3 regions of the Halomonas sp. NyZ770 genome follow, and region 1 is predicted to be linked to each of the others. Evidence: predicted binding sites of a transcription regulator. Region 1 holds the regulator's gene; each other region holds the start of a gene.

Region 1 (5,216 bases):
GATGACGTTCGTAGGCATGCCGCAAGGCCAGTGGGAAATCGCTGGCCGGAAACCGTTGCCCGCGCAGCCCTGCCAAGCGCCCCGTACACTTTTCGGCCACGATGAGCCCATGCCAATCGCCGTCGAAATGGCACACCGAGACGCGCTCATGCCCGGTCAACTCCTGAACGGCACCGACCAGGTAGTCCAGCAGCTCCTCCTGGTGCGTGGCTTCGGCCAAGCGCACCAGGCGCTCATTGAGCGTTCCCAGCAGGCGCTGCTTGCCCATCGGGGGCAATGGCTCTATTTCGACGACGACGTGTCGGTCTGTTCGATAGGCCTGGAGTTGAAAGCGCGTATCGACGGTGGCTCGGCGAAAAGTGAGCGGGCCGGATAGGCGGGGCTGCCCTTGCAGTTCATGGCGCAGCCGCTGGCTGAGCCGCTTGCCCAGCAGAGACGTCAGCGTAGGGGGCGGCTGCTCGTTGGTGGGTAACCCCAGTAATGCCGCCAGGTTGCGGCTGACGGCCTGAACCTGCCGCACGTCGGTATCCAGTACCAAGACAGCGCCAAAGGACTGCAGTCGAGAATGATGCGTCGACACGAAGATAGCCTCGAGATAGTGCTTTACCCCTCGACCTGCTGTTTGAGCAGCAGTTCAACGCGTCGGTTGGCAGCTCGCCCTTCCGAGGTAGCGTTACTTTCCATGGGTTGGGTGTCGGCATAGCCAACCGCCCGCATACGAGAAATGGCGATACCCTGACGCTCCAACTGGCGCACCACGGCAATGGCACGACCCGTTGAAAGCTCCCAGTTGGAGGGGAAACGCGGGGTGGCAATGGGCAGATTATCCGTATGCCCTTCCACCGAGATTTGGCCTTCGAACGTTTGGAGTACCGATGTGAGCCCTTCTAACACAACTTGCCCCTGAGGCGTTAGCACATCATTGCCGCTGGGAAACAAAAGACTGTCGTCGATGCGCAGGGTGATGCCTTCACGGCCCTGCGAGACACTGACCCCCGGAATATCCAGCCCGGCCATCTGCGGCTGCACACCGTCGTGACGTGGGTGAATGCCGGTGGCCAGCGACGCCAACGGCATGGCCATGATGGCACTGGCCGGCCCCATGGCATCGCTCTCCCTCCCTTCCCCACCGCCAGGAGGCGTCAGCGCCAGCAAGAGCACGAACAGGGTAATCAGCAGCGTCAAGACGTCCAGGTAACTGGTCAGCCACCCTTCGTCGCTCTCGCCCGCTGCCGCTGGCAGTTCCAGCGCAAACCGTGCCTCGTGATTGAGCATGGCGCTACCCTTTCAGCGCCGAATCGACGCCTGGGCGCGGCTTGACGCTCGCATCACGGATTTCGTCGTGGTAGTTGGCCACGAATGAGTTCAACGTCTCTTCGATGAACGACGGCAAGCGACGCTTGGTAATGAGAGAAATGCCTTCCAGCACCATGTTCATGGTGATCAGGCGCTCTTCGGTCCGCCGCTCCAGTTTGACGGCAATGGGCTTGAAGACCAGATTGGCCAGCAGAATACCGTAAAACGTGGTGAGCAGCGCCACGGCCATACGTGGACCGATCACCTGCAGATCGCCCGCATCCATGACTTCCAGCATGTTGACCAGCCCCACCAGCGTGCCAATCATGCCAAAGGCCGGCGCATAGGTGGCCATGGTGCGGAAAATCTGCGCTTCGGCATGCTCACGCGCCTTCAGCCGTGCGATCCGCCAGCGCAGCATGTCGAAAATTTCATCTTCCTTGGTGTTGGCAATCACCAGTTGAATACCGGTGCGCAGAAACGGGTTGCGCGTATGCTCCAGCTCCCGCTCTACCGCTCGAACATCGCCCTTGAACCATAATCGCGACATGGCCACCAGCTCGCCGATATCATCGCGCACATAGGTGTTCTCGCGGCGGAATACCAGGCCTACCAGGCGCACTACCCGCAGTACCTCCTTCAAGGGGTAGCTGATGAACGTCGCCGCCAGGGTACCGGTAATGACGATGGCCAGACCAGGCAAGTTGATAAAGCTTTCTGGCGACTCTGCGGTAAAGAACAGCACGCTTATCAACAACAGCATGCTGGCAAATATGCCGATCAACGTAGAGGGGTTCATCAACGGCTCCTTGCCGGTTAACGTGAGAGGATAAGAAGGTCAATCGTGGTCGCTCAAGCGGGCACGAAGGCGGCTGACGGCCTGGCTATGCAGTTGCGATACCCGCGATTCGGTGACGCCCAGTACCGCCCCCACCTCTTTGAGGTTCATCTCTTCCTGGTAATACAGGGCCATCAGCAGTTTTTCACGCTCGGGCAACGCCTCGATCGCTTCGATCAGAGTGTGCCGCTGCTGCTCGTCAAGCAGTTGTTCGAAAGGGCGATTGGCGCTGCCTTCGTCCCCGGCTGGCTCACCGCCATCGGCCACCAGTTCCTCGAAGGGCAGTAGCTGCCCGCTATTGGTGTCGTTGAGCAGCTGTTGATAGTCGCTCAGCGGCATCTCCAGCTCACGGGCAATTTCCACCTCTTCAGGGGGCCTGCCCAGCGACTGCTCCAAACGGCGTACGGTTTCATCGACTGCGCGGGCAGAGCGGCGCACGCTGCGCGGCAGCCAGTCCCGAGTGCGCAGTTCATCCATCATGGCGCCCCGAATGCGTTGGCTGGCGAACGTGGCAAACGTCGCGCCCTGTGCGGCATCAAAGCGTCCTAGCGCCTCCAGCAAGCCCACCATGCCCGCTTGAATCAAATCATCCAGCTCGATACTGGCGGGCAACCTGACCTGCAGTGTCAAGGCCTGACGTCTCACCAGTGGCATGTATTGAGTTAACAGCTCACTCTGCTTGATCCTGCCTTGTGCTGTATACATCCTATTGCCTCACGGCTAAACGATCTTTACTGATAATTCACGATGACCTGCAGCCCCTGTACGCGCACGGGCCGTTGCCCCGGTGACAGCGCAAAGCGCAAATGAAGCGGCGCGTTGGCTTCCAGACCTGCCAGTGCCATGGTGCTGCCACGCATGCCACTCAGGGGCACGCATTGTGCAGGATGGCACAGCCAGGCGTTGACAGGCGCATGGGCAGGCGCCTCGAAACGCCATTGCACCCTCGCCAATGTCGCGTCGCCCAGCGGTATGCCCGCCGGAGGCCTGATGGCCTGGCTGCTGCTCGCCCGATCGCTCATGGCCACCATCACCGCGGGCATTTGACTGCTCCAGCTACCTGTCGCCGCCCGCGCCGATTCACCCACAACCAGCGATAACACCAGCACCCACGCGGCGCTGGAGAGAAACACGCTCCATGTCACTGTTGACCACTTTGCGGTGTTGATCAATGTTCGTAGCAACATCGTCTGTAGAGGCATTGCCGGTCCCTTGTCATGGGGTCATCAACGAGCCAGTAGCAACAGCTCTATTTGCAAATAGTGCGCAGCGGCATCACGCAGGTTGTCCAGCAAGCCCTGACGCGGGAGGTGCGGCTCGTGCAGGGCCAGCAGGCGGCGCGGCCCCCCTTGCTCACGCATCTGGCGTAGGGCACGGTACATGCTCGCGAAGGCCTCGGCGTCACTGCTCACCCATAGCGCCCAGTGAGGGTGATGCGCCAAGGCAGCCATCGACCCTGCCTCTGGGCTTGCCACCTTGACGTCCCACTCCTGAGGATCGCCCGCCCACTGGCGCCCCAGCGATGCCCACTGCGCCAAGCGACCTTTGACCTTGTCGACGTGCACGGCACCCGCTGAGCTCAACCCCACAATGACCAGTGTGCGTGTCGGGCGGGGGGCCGCTATGCTCGCTGCCGCACTTGCGACCTCCTTGGGAGCGGTTTCCGAAGCGTCCGTGCCAACGTTCGTTTGCGCCACTTCCTTGTCCGAAGTGGAAGTATCGACACTCGGCGCGTCGGCCGCAGGCTCGTCGGGTTGCTCGCCTCGCTGCTGGCGCTGCAAATCTGCCCATTTTCTCAGCCCGGCAGCCTGGTCCTGGCCATTCATAGCACATCCTCGAGGCTGACACTGCCCAGTTGCCGAATGGCATCTCGGGCCATCAACACATGCAGCAGCGCGTCCAGCAGGGCCGTATCCCGGCGCTTGCGCTGGCTACCCAACAGCCGCACCAGATCCGTTCTCAGCGCCTGGCCTGGTTCATCATCGGCCAGGTCGAGGTGGCCTGCCACGGCCGCTGCACCGCTGGCCATCAACAGGCGCAGCTCACGACTCACTTCGCCACCGTCGCTTTCCTTGAGCTGTTGCCACGCTCGCTTGGTCAGTGCGGCCAGCCCATCGCTTTCGAGCTGAGTGACCAGCAGTGACAGTACATCGCTACCCAACCGGGCGGGTGTCAACCAATAGCGACGCGCGACGCGCTTGTCACTTTCAGTGTCACGGATGTCGCCCACCCAGGCCAGCAGAGCGTGGCCCGAGGCGGCCTGCACTTCGACATAGGCATTCCACAACTGCATGCGCTGGCCGCGAAAACGCACCGTGACGCTGTGGGTCAGCGTACTCTCTTGAAACAGATTCTTCAGGGCGTAGCGCTCGCCCTGATAGTCTACTCGCTGGCTGGCATGCACCGCGCTGACCCAGGTCAAACGTTGGTCGTGCAGCCAGGTGAGCACGTCGGGTTCTGGCAGAGCGGGCAGCAGGTGAACTGCCATATCTTCTCCACACTCTTCCAGACGCGGCTGCCAGCCGGCAGGCTGACGGTGCTGAAGCCGCGTCAGGGCCAACCAACGGCCCTGCGCATCCAGCCGAACATCCGGCATCGTCCAGTCACAGCCACGCCCTTGGCGGCGTGGCGACCAGGCCAGCCCCATGGCGCGGCTATTGGCATCTGCCCCGGACAACAGCTCATCCACCCGCTGATCCTGAATGACCCCAGGCAGTGCGCCGATATCCCAGGCGGCTTCCAGCAGGTAAAAGTCATCCACCCGTTTGCGCAGTCGAGCCAGCACCGATGAGAGCCTGCGCCCTTGCCCCAGCACATCCCGCGACCAGCGTGGCAAGCTGAGCGGCGCCGAGGGTTCGGCCTGGTGCACGGCGCGGGGCTGTGCGGCCAACGCCTGAGCGATCAGCGCCTGAGGGTCGGCCACGGACATGTCTTCCGGCACCTGCTGGCCATGGGAGCCAAACAGCACACGCATGCCATGGCGCATGACGATATCCAACGCCGGGGCCAAGCGCCCCGCTTCATCCTGCTTGGTGATGATGCAGTCGTCCAGCGTCGCCCCAGCCGCCCTGGCTGCCTGGCG
Region 2 (5,216 bases), 370 kb from region 1:
CAATATCCGTGTGGTCATCAAGACCACGCCGGGTGACCAGTGGGGCGTTGGCCGGGCGTACAATCGCCTCGTCAAAATGCGCTTCGACTCGGCGGGTATCGAGATTCCGTTCCCGCATACCACCCTGTACTTCGGGCAGGACAAGTCCGGCTCAGCGCCGCCTGCCAACCTGCGCATCATGCAGCAGGACTTCACCATCGATGGCAGCCCGGCCGGTCAGCCCAAGCGAGCAGAGCTCGATGTGGATGACCGTCATCGCCCACGGCGTGGTCAGGCACCTTCCGACCAGGCTGCCGAGCACCACAAGCCTGACGACGAGGATGTCTGATCCTCGCTGCATCAACGACAAGGCCGCCTCCGGGCGGCCTTGTCGTATTTATGGAGTGCTGCTGTGACTCAACAGCCCGGGTAGTTCTCCGAGTGGCGTCCCACCAGGTTGATGGATTCCCCGCCATCTACGAACAGCACTTGGCCCACCACGAAGTCGTTGTCCAACAAATAGTACAAGGCTTGTACGAGATGCGCTGGGCTTCCCTGGTGATCGGCAGGAATACCCTCGATGCGCCACTGAACATAGTCGCTGGTGCGCTGTGATGCGGGCAGCACGACGCCAGGGGCGATGCCATTGATGCGTAGGCGAGGTGCAAACTCCAGCGCCGCCATGCGCGTCATATCTGCCAGACTTTTCTTGGACAGCAGGTAGGCTGCATAAGGGTACTGATGGTAAGCCACCTTGTTGTCGATGATATTGATGATCTGGCCGCGCTCGACCACCTCGGCAAAGTGGCGCGTCAATAGCAGCGGGGTGAACATATTGACCCGAAACTGGGTCTCCAGCATGTCCAGGTTTGTCTGGGCGATAGGTGCAGGCGCGTAGGCACTGGCGCTGTTGAGCAGTACGCAAAGCCCTGGGAAACGAGCCTTGGCGTGGGCAATCAACGTGTCCAGCGGGTCTTCCAGAAAGTTGCAGGGCAAGATCTCGCAATCACGCCCCTTGCTCCGGATGCGTTCCGCGACCTCTTCGGCCTCGGTTCGCGAGCTGTTGACATGCAGCGCGATATCGAAGCCCTTGTCGGCCAGCGCTTCGGAAAAGTGGCGGCCAAGGCGGGTGGCGCCACCGGTGACGAGTGCAGCAGGGTTTCCCATGGGTTGCTCCCTATACGGAAGATTATTATTAGGTGGTCAGCTGACTTTCTGCGTGTAAGCAGCGTTTGTCAATAACTTATACAGATGTTGAGCATAATGCTGAAAACGCTACGCTTGGAGGGTGCCGCTCGTTTCCCGTGGGCAAGTGGAAAAAGGCGGCGGGTACGTTTCAACAGAAACCGTCTTTCGCTCAAGTCCCGAGGGCTTGCCATGACAGCCATACCGTCCCATGAGTGCATCATTTCGTTAGGAACCAACATCGAGCCAGAACACCATTTTGCGCAAGCGCTGGAAATCTTGAGCCGCGAGTGTGAGTTGGTGGCCCGCTCCGAAGCTGTACGAACAGCGCCCGTGGGGTTTCAGCAGCAGCCTGACTTCCTCAACGCTGCACTGGTCGTTCGCACCACGCAGACTCGTGATGCCTTCAAAGCTTATCTGAGGGATGTAGAGCAGCGTCTGGGACGTGTGCGAGGACCGATCAAGTCAGGCCCGCGTACCATGGATCTGGATATCGTGGCATGGGACGGCGAAGTGGTCGACGAAGGCTATTTCCAATATGACTATGTGCGTGGCCCCGTGGATGCCGTATTGGCGTCCTGCCATCGCGCTTTGGGAGGGCAAGCGCCCCAGCAGCCGTGAGGAGAGCAGTGTTGCAGGCCTTGTGGTCGTTTTGTTGCTGGACGCGCTCATGGATTGGCAAGGCCGGCCGATAATAACGTTACCCCGTTCCTGTTTCGTTGACGCCTGAGGTCACGCCCTTGCTTAGCCTTGCGACCAACATCACGTCGCTGTTGGTGATGAACAATTTACGTACTAGCCAGCAGGCCATGCAGACCTCCATGCAGCGCCTATCGTCCGGCTTGCGTATCAATAGCGCGAAGGATGACCCCGCCGGTCAGGCCATTGCCAACCGCATGGGCGCGCAGATTCGAGGCATGAACCAGGCCATTCGTAACACCAACGATGGCATCTCCATGGTGCAGACGGCGGAAGGCTCGCTGAATCTGATCAACGACAACCTGCTGCGAATCCGTGAGCTGAGCGTTCAGGCGCTCAATGGCACCAATTCGTCAGACGATCTTGCCTCTATTCAGTTGGAAATCGACCAGCGCCTGGAGGAGATTGATCGCGTCGCTGGGCAGAGTAATTTTAACGGCATCAGGCTGGTCGAGAGCGATAAAACCCTCAACATTCAGGTGGGCGCCAACGCCGGAGATGTGATTGGCGTGCGCTTTTCGGGAATGGGGCGCCAGGCCTTGGGCCTGGACGGTTTCAGCGTATTGGACGATGGCTCGGCCACGCCCAACCCGATGGATGTCGTGGATGAGGCCATGAAGCAGGTCGACCGTCAGCGTAGTTATTTTGGCGCGGTACAGAACCGTTTCGAGAGCGTCATCGATGGCCTCAATACCAACATCATCAACACCTCCGCCGCCCAGTCGCGTATCCAAGACGCCGACTACGCGCAAGAAGTCTCCAATCTGATTCGTGCCCAACTGCTACAACAGGTGGGTATCGCCATGCTGACCCGGGTCAACCAGCAGCCGCAGATGATTCTGCGGCTGCTGGAGGGGCTGTAGTGTCCAGAGAAGCCTAAGATATTCCTTTTTTGCTTCTCTTCGCGGACGTATCCGCATTCAAAAGCCATCTAAAGCTTGTTCATTCCAGTATGGAATGGATTGAGCGTTTTTTTTCGTTTGTGAGCGGCGGCGGGAATTTGCTTTGATAAGCCTATTCAACTCACAACGACAGGAAACGCGACGGCGATGGACCTTCCTCATGTCAGTGCTGCACTAGGCGTCATACATCCGATTTGCGTTGCCCGCGGGCGCAATGCCGAAGTTTGGGACGAAGCGGGTCAGCGCTATATCGACTTCATCGGTGGGATTGGCGTTCTCAATCTGGGGCACTGCCATCCGGCCGTCGTCGACGCCGTCCACTCCCAAGTGGGCACCTTGATGCACTCTGCGTTCAATGCCGTACCACACCGAGGTTACCTGGAGGTGGTCGAGGCATTGAACCAGTTCGTGCCGGTTTCCTACCCGCTCTCTTGCATGCTGACCAACAGCGGGGCGGAAGCGACCGAAAACGCGCTAAAAGTGGCCCGCGGCGTGACCGGTCGTCAGGCCGTAATCGCCTTTGATGATGCTTTCCATGGACGCACCCTGGCGGCGCTGAACTTGAATGGCAAGGTGAAGCCGTATAAATCCGGCCTGGGGGCCTTGCCCGGCCCGGTCTACCACCTGCCTTTCCCTAGCCGGGATAGCGGTGTGACGGCTGAGCAGGCGCTTACTGCGCTGGAGAGGCTATTTGAAGTTGAAATACCTGCCGATGAAGTAGCCAGCATTATCGTTGAGCCCATTCAGGGCGAAGGTGGCTTTCGTTTACTCTGCCCGCAGTTTGCCAAAGCACTGCGAGGCGTTTGCGATAAGCAAAACATCTTATTGATTTGTGACGAAATTCAGTCTGGATTTGGGCGAACTGGCCAGCGATTTGGCTTTACTCATTTGGGCATCGAACCGGATCTTTTGCTCATGGGCAAGAGCATGGCCGCGGGCCTGCCGCTGGCCGCATTAGTAGGCCGGAGCGAATTAATGGATGCGTTGCCCAAAGGTGCCTTGGGTGGCACTTACTCGGGCAATGCGGTGGCCTGCGCGGCTGCTCTGGCAGTGATGGATGTCATGCAGGAAGAAGCGCTAACCGCATGGTCAAATGCGCAAGAAGCGGCGATTGTTAGTGCTTACCAGCGTTGGCAAGCAAGCGAGCGTTTCCCCATGCTGGGGGCTATGACAGGCATTGGCGCTATGCGCGGCATCGTCTTTGAAGACACTGATAACGCGACGGGTGCGGAGCACTTGGCCAACCTGTTGGTAGCCGGCCGTGATGCTGGAGTTTTATTAATGCCCAGTGGTCGCAAACGTAATGTCTTGCGTTTATTACCGCCGTTGACCACCGAACCAGACATCATGGCAGAAGGGCTAGGGCTCATAGAGCAGGCGCTGGAGACGCTCAAGGCATGATCGCAATGGTCAGCGAGGAGGCAGTGCGCAGTGGGTATGTGGCGTTTCTAGACGCCTTGGGCGCCCACGGCTTTGAAGGCGAAATCGCTCCCGATTACGCCAACCGCACGGTGCTGGCTACGGATAACTCGATTTACCAGCGCCTGCCCCAGGCGGCGGTCTACCCCAAGCATGCCGAAGACCTAGAGCGCCTTACCCGGCTGGCTGCGCAAAGCACTCACCGCAGCATTGTATTAACGCCCAGAGGCGGCGGTACCGGCACCAACGGCCAGTCGCTCACCGATGGCATCGTAGTGGATGTCTCCCGCCATATGAACCGGATCCTTGAGATCGACGTTGAAAACCGTCGGGTGCGCGTTCAGGCCGGGGTGATAAAGGATCAGCTCAACACGGCGCTCAAACCCCATGGGCTGTTTTTCGCCCCGGAACTGTCGACGTCCAACCGCGCCACTATTGGCGGCATGATCTCTACCGATGCCAGCGGCCAGGGCAGCTGTGAATACGGCAAAACCCGTGATCATGTGCTGGAGCTTGATACCATTCTGATCGGCGGAAAGCACCTGCACAGCCGCGCTTTAACATCGGACGAAGAGCTGGCTGAGCGCCAGCAGGAAGGTATTCTTGGCCGCGTGCATACTACCGCCGCCGAGATTATCGACCAGCAGCGCGACTTGATTGCAGCCAAGTTCCCACCGCTCAACCGCTGCTTAACCGGCTACGACTTGGCCCACCTGCGCGACGACGAGGGGCAGCTCAACCTCAACAGCCTGCTGTGCGGCTCGGAAGGCTCGCTGGGCTTTTTAAACGAAGCCGTCCTCAATGTATTGCCGATTCCCAAGCACTCCACCCTGGTCAACGTTCGCTATACCAGTTTTATGGATGCGTTGCGGGATGCCAAAGCATTAATGACTGCCAGCGCGCAGCCTACCTCGATTGAGACCATCGACGACAGCGTGCTTCAACTGGCGATGGAAGATTTCGTCTGGGACAGCGTGGCAGAGTTCTTCCCGGCAACTGGTAGGACGCCGATTCGCGGCATTAACCTGATCG
Region 3 (5,216 bases), 760 kb from region 1:
CACGCAGCGTTCAAGACGCGCAGAAATAAGGCATTGATAGTTATGGCTTCCATCACATCGTTAGGTATTGGTTCAGGGTTGGATCTCAACGGTCTGCTCACTCAGCTTCAACAGGCCGAGCGTGCCAAGCTGGAACCCATTCAACAGCAAATCGACAGCCAGCAGGCGCAGATTTCTGCCTACGGGCAGCTGCAAAGCGCGCTGTCTGCTTTTCAAGCATCTGCGAAAAGCCTGAATGAGCCAGGAACCTTTGAAAGTCTTTCGACCAATGTGGAAGGCAGTGCTGTCAGTGCCGCCAGCAGCAATGATGCCCAGCCTGGTCAGTACGAGGTTCAGGTAGAGCAATTGGCCACGGCGGGCAGCTTGGTCACCGAACGCCTGGCGTCTGCTGATACCGCGATTACCAGTGGCGAGCAAACGCTCAGCTTCAACCTTGCGGAAGGCGAGATGGCGCCCATCACCATTGCCGATGGCAGCACACTCGAAGACATGCGTGATGCCATCAACAGCCAGAGTGACGGGCGGTTGAGTGCCTCCATCATCAATGATGGTTTGGGCTACCGTCTTTCGGTCAACGCCACGGAAACAGGTGCAGACGCCAGCATCGAAAGCACCAACTTTTCGCAGTTGCTCAACGCCGATGCCGAGACCAGTGACACGCAGGTAGTACAAGCCGGGCAGGATGCGCGCTTCAGCGTAAACGGTATCGATATCGTGAGCTCCACCAACCAGGTGGAAGGCGCGGTACAGGGCGTGACATTGACGCTGACAGAAGCGAATTCCACCAGTACCGTCAGTGTTGCCCAAGACAGCGATGCCATTCGTGAGCAAATCACTGCGTTCGTGGAAGATTACAACGCGCTGAAAAACACCATCAATAGTTTGACCGCCTATAACCCGGATAGCGGTACCGCGGGCGAGCTAAATGGCGACAGCGCCACGCGGGCGGTAGAGTCGGCATTACGCATGGCATTGAGCAGCCGCGTGGAGGGGGATGGCTTCAGTGTGCTTTCCGATATCGGTATCTCTTTACAGCTCAATGGCACGCTCGCCATCGATGATGACAAGCTGGATAGCGTGATTGCCAACCAGCCTGACCAATTAGCAGCTTTTTTCTCCGGTGAATCGAGTGAGGGCGGTATGGCAGGGCAGATCACATCAGCCATCGAACAGTTGGTGGGCCCCTCTGGGCGGTTGGAAAATGCCGTCAGCAGCTCTGAAAGCCGGGTGGCCTCTCTCAACGACCGTTTTGCCACCATGGAAAACCGTATTGACCAGTCCATCGAACGCTATCGTGCCCAGTTCGTGGCCATGGACAGCATGGTAGGGCAAATGAACCAGACCAGTGCCTACCTGACGCAACAGCTGGCCATGCTGGGGCAAATGAACCAGAACTGAGTGTCCAGGGAGGAATCGTTGCCGAAGTATTAGACAAAAGCCTGGGATTGCCCCCAGGCTTTTTTGATAGCCAGCCCCTTACCCTTGGGCTAAAGTTTTTTTCCCCCCAGCCGATAACCTACCCAGTCTATTTTTAAATTCACAAGGAGCTGAGCCACCATGGCGACGATTACCTCTCTTGGCGTTGGTTCAGGTTTGGATCTTAATGGCCTGTTGAATCAGCTCCAAGCGGCTGAGCGGCAAAAACTGGCCCCGCTCACCCAGCAGCAAAATACCCAGCAAAGCAAGATTTCGGCCCTGGGCCGTTTGGAATCGGCCATGGGGCGCTTGCAGGATTCGATCGTAGCGCTGAACGATACCTCTACGTTTCGCCAGCAAACCAGCACGGTGAATGGCAACGGAGTGAGCGCTACTGCCGGTGAAACGGCCAATGCAGGCCGCTATGACATCAATGTCACGCAGTTGGCGCGTGCGGGAAGTGTGGCTTCCAGCAGTGTGACGATGGATCAAGTGCTGGCAGCCACTGAAACTACCCTGACACTCGATTTTGGTGCCACCTACACCAATGGAGTGTTTGACCCCACTGCCCCCCCTGCCAGCAGCAAAACCATTACCATTGCGGCGGGCAGTACATTGGCGAGCGTGCGTGATCAAATCAACGCCGATGCCGAGTCGGGTGTCATGGCGTCTATCGTGAACGACGGCACGGGCTTTCGGTTGGCGTTGAGCTCCAAAGAAACCGGTAAAGATGCCTCGGTCATCGGTTTTTCGGGCCTGGATGGCCTGGCCATGGATACCAACACCCGCCGCGCTGGGCAAGATGCCGCGCTGGAAGTGAACGGCATTGCCATTACCAGCAGCAAAAATCGCGTGGAAGGAGCCATTCAAGGCGTCACCTTGGACTTGACCGCGACGTCTCAAGAGCCAGTGAGCCTGGTGATCGAGCGTGACTCTGAATTGCTTCGCGAAGCCATCGACAAGTTTGTCAGTACCTACAATGAAGTAAGATCCACCATGGGCCGTATGACGGCGTTCAACGGGGAAGGTGAAACGTCGGGTGAGCTGTTGGGTGACCGTTCGGTGCGCACTATCCAGACACGGTTGAGTCGCGATATTACCGACCCGCTGGCCGATACTGGCGATTTTAGCCGTCTTTCCCAGTTCGGTATTGCCATTGATCAACGTGGCCGTCTCACCGTCGATGACACCAAACTGACCGAAGCCATCGCGAGCAATCCGGAAGGTCTGGCAGCGTTCTTCGCTGGTGAAAAGGCAGAAGAAGGCTTTGCTGGGCGCTTGAGCTCCACGCTCAAAGCCATTACTGGCGATGATGGCTTGATTCAAACGTCGGTGAACGGCGCCGAGCAGCGTATCGATAGCCTCAAGGAGCGCAAAGAGCGCATGGAGCTGATGATCGAGCGCAACATTGCCCGCTACCGCACCCAGTTTGCCCAGCTGGATGGCATGATTGCACAAATGAACTCCACCAGTTCCTACTTATCTCAGCAGTTCAGCATGCTCAATGCCATGCAGAGCAGCAACCGCCGTTAAGCCTTGAGTGTTACGTTCCATTACAAAAAAAGTGGTGTTTTGGGTTAAAGATCTGGCTGGGCCTGCCGTTATTTAAAGTAACGGCGGTCAACCGCCGCAAAGCAGGCCTCGTGGCCAGTTAATCTTCAAGGAGCACTTCCATGTCTGTGATCAATACCAACATCACTGCCCTGATCGGTCAGAATAACCTGTCCAACTCTCAGGCCATGCTGGCCAAAGCTCAAGAGCGTCTGTCTTCTGGCCTGCGCATCAACAGCGCTGCCGACGACGCTGCTGGTCAAGCCATCGCCAACCGCATGAGCGCTCAGATCAGCGGTATGCAGCAGGCGCAGCGTAACACCAACGACGGTATTTCTCTGGCGCAAACCATGGAAGGTGGTCTGAACCAGATCAGCGACAACCTGCAGCGTATTCGTGAGCTGGCCGTACAAGCAGCGAACGACACCAACACTGCAGAAGACCGTTCATCTATCGCACTGGAAATTGAAGAGCGCATCTCTGAAATTACCCGGGTTGCCGACGCCACCAGCTTTAATGGTATCTCACTGCTGAATGGCACTGGATCCGATACTCTTAACATCCAAGTTGGGGCTAACACAACTGTGGGTGTCGATACTCTAACTATTGATACTGTAAACGTTACTGCTGGTGCCAGCGGTTTGAATATTGCTGATATCGATGTAACAAATGCGTCCTCTGCCCGTGACGCAATTGATTCTATTGATGCCGCCCTGCAAATCGTTGACGATGAGCGTGCTACCTTGGGTGCGACCATCAACCGCTTCGAGTCTGTACTCGAAAACCTGACGACTGACATCACCAATCTGACCGATGCGCGCTCACGTATCCAGGATGCGGATTACGCGGTAGAGGTCTCCAACCTGACGCGTGCCAACATTCTGCAGCAGGCGGGTACCTCCATGCTGGCCCAGGCCAACCAGACGCCGCAGTCTGTTCTGTCCCTGCTGGGCTAATTGCCTCGCGGTTAAAGCAAGAAATAGCAGCGAAGGCTGGCCATTGGCCAGCCTTTTTCGTGCTTGCAGCTACGCTACAATGCAGTGAATGGTTGGCAACACTCCCACACAAGGGCTACAGGAAATGGCACGCAAAGGTAAGCAAAAGCAGTTTGGTAAACCAAAAGCACACAAAACGTCGGGTAATGCTGCCCAGCTGGCGGCACTACAAAAAATACAAGATGCCCTGGATAAATCAGAATTAAGCACTGCCTATCAGCTTGCCGAAGTGTTTACCCAGCAACATGCTACGAGCCCCCATGGTTGGGAAATGCTGGCCAATGTGCAGGCTAGGCAACAGTACTTGAAAGATGCCTGCCGCTCCATGCGAAAAGCCATCGAACTGGCCAATGGCGACAACCCGCTGTCTGAGCTAAAATTAGCGCAGTATGAATTCTTTGGGGGTGATGCGCACCAGAGTATCAAGCGTTTGACCTCTTTGAGCGAAAGGATTCCATCAGAAAAGCGTGTATGGGTTTGGCTAAGCAGGGCTTACCATGTTGTAGGCTTGAATAATGAAGCGTTGGCAGCAAATGATAAAGCGTATGCGCTAGATGAAAAATATCAAGATACGCTCGTGTGGCGTAGCCGCATTCTTGATCAGTTGAAAAGGCATAGTGAAGCGTATGCAGCGTCCATGATGCTGAAAAAGCTAAGTCCAAAAAAAGTGGGCGTCAGTAATCATTTGGCTAGCCTTAGTTTGCGTGAGGGTGACTATGAGACAGCAGAACAACATTTCAAAGACGAGCTGGCTATTGGTCCAAATGGGGCAGCAGCCTATAACTCTTTTATTGCTAAGCACTATAATCCTGACTATAGTGCTGAAGAGCTTTTTGAGTTAGCCAAGCAGTTTGAGTCAGGTTATGTGAAAGAAAAAAAAGTCGTTCGCGCGAGCACAGAGAAAAGAAAAGGTAAGCGTGTCCGGATTGGGCTTTTGTCAGGCAGTTTTAGGACGCACCCCGTAGGCCAAATGATTTTGCCTGCTCTTAGAGCCGTAGATAAAAACGAAGTAGAGTTGTTTTTTTATACAACTAATCAGATTGTAGATAAGCTGACGCTTGAAGTCCAAAAAGTAGCGGATAGTTGGGTCTCTGTGGTTGAGCTAGGCGATGAACAGTTGAGCCAAAAAATTCGCCACGATAAGATTGATATTCTTATTGATATGAACGGGGGTGGTGAAGGCTCGAAGTTCATGGCGCTAGCCAAAGAGCCCGCGCCGCTAATTGTGAAATGGGTTGGTATACTGATTAACAC

What was found. Region 1 encodes FliA, which starts transcription of late flagellar genes. Its sites were predicted from a motif close to CTAAAGTTNNNNNNNNNNCNGCCGATA; they were not measured.
Region 2: LG409_RS17515 (flagellin N-terminal helical domain-containing protein) is a predicted target of FliA. The motif match lies at 1,832-1,858, and genes of this name have one in related genera.
Region 3: LG409_RS15750 (flagellin N-terminal helical domain-containing protein) is a predicted target of FliA. The motif match lies at 2,994-3,020, and genes of this name have one in related genera.

The regions. Positions count from the first base shown of each region.
Region 1 covers NZ_CP085143.1:149,306-154,521, reverse strand. The annotation lists gene LG409_RS00700 (sensor domain-containing diguanylate cyclase) at 1-580, opposite strand, end outside; gene LG409_RS00695 (OmpA/MotB family protein) at 604-1,275, opposite strand; gene LG409_RS00690 (motility protein A) at 1,280-2,095, opposite strand; gene LG409_RS00685 (RNA polymerase sigma factor FliA) at 2,135-2,839, opposite strand; gene LG409_RS00680 (flagellar protein FlhE) at 2,866-3,279, opposite strand; gene LG409_RS00675 (hypothetical protein) at 3,361-3,960, opposite strand; gene flhF (flagellar biosynthesis protein FlhF) at 3,957-5,216, opposite strand, start outside.
Region 2 covers NZ_CP085143.1:3,803,714-3,808,929, reverse strand. The annotation lists gene ybiO (mechanosensitive channel protein) at 1-328, shown strand, start outside; gene LG409_RS17525 (SDR family oxidoreductase) at 397-1,146, opposite strand; gene folK (2-amino-4-hydroxy-6-hydroxymethyldihydropteridine diphosphokinase) at 1,357-1,785, shown strand; gene LG409_RS17515 (flagellin N-terminal helical domain-containing protein) at 1,905-2,726, shown strand; gene LG409_RS17510 (2-aminoadipate transaminase) at 2,913-4,166, shown strand; gene ydiJ (D-2-hydroxyglutarate dehydrogenase YdiJ) at 4,163-5,216, shown strand, end outside.
Region 3 covers NZ_CP085143.1:3,410,669-3,415,884, reverse strand. The annotation lists gene fliD (flagellar filament capping protein FliD) at 43-1,398, shown strand; gene fliD (flagellar filament capping protein FliD) at 1,558-2,949, shown strand; gene LG409_RS15750 (flagellin N-terminal helical domain-containing protein) at 3,090-3,923, shown strand; gene LG409_RS15745 (O-linked N-acetylglucosamine transferase, SPINDLY family protein) at 4,048-5,216, shown strand, end outside.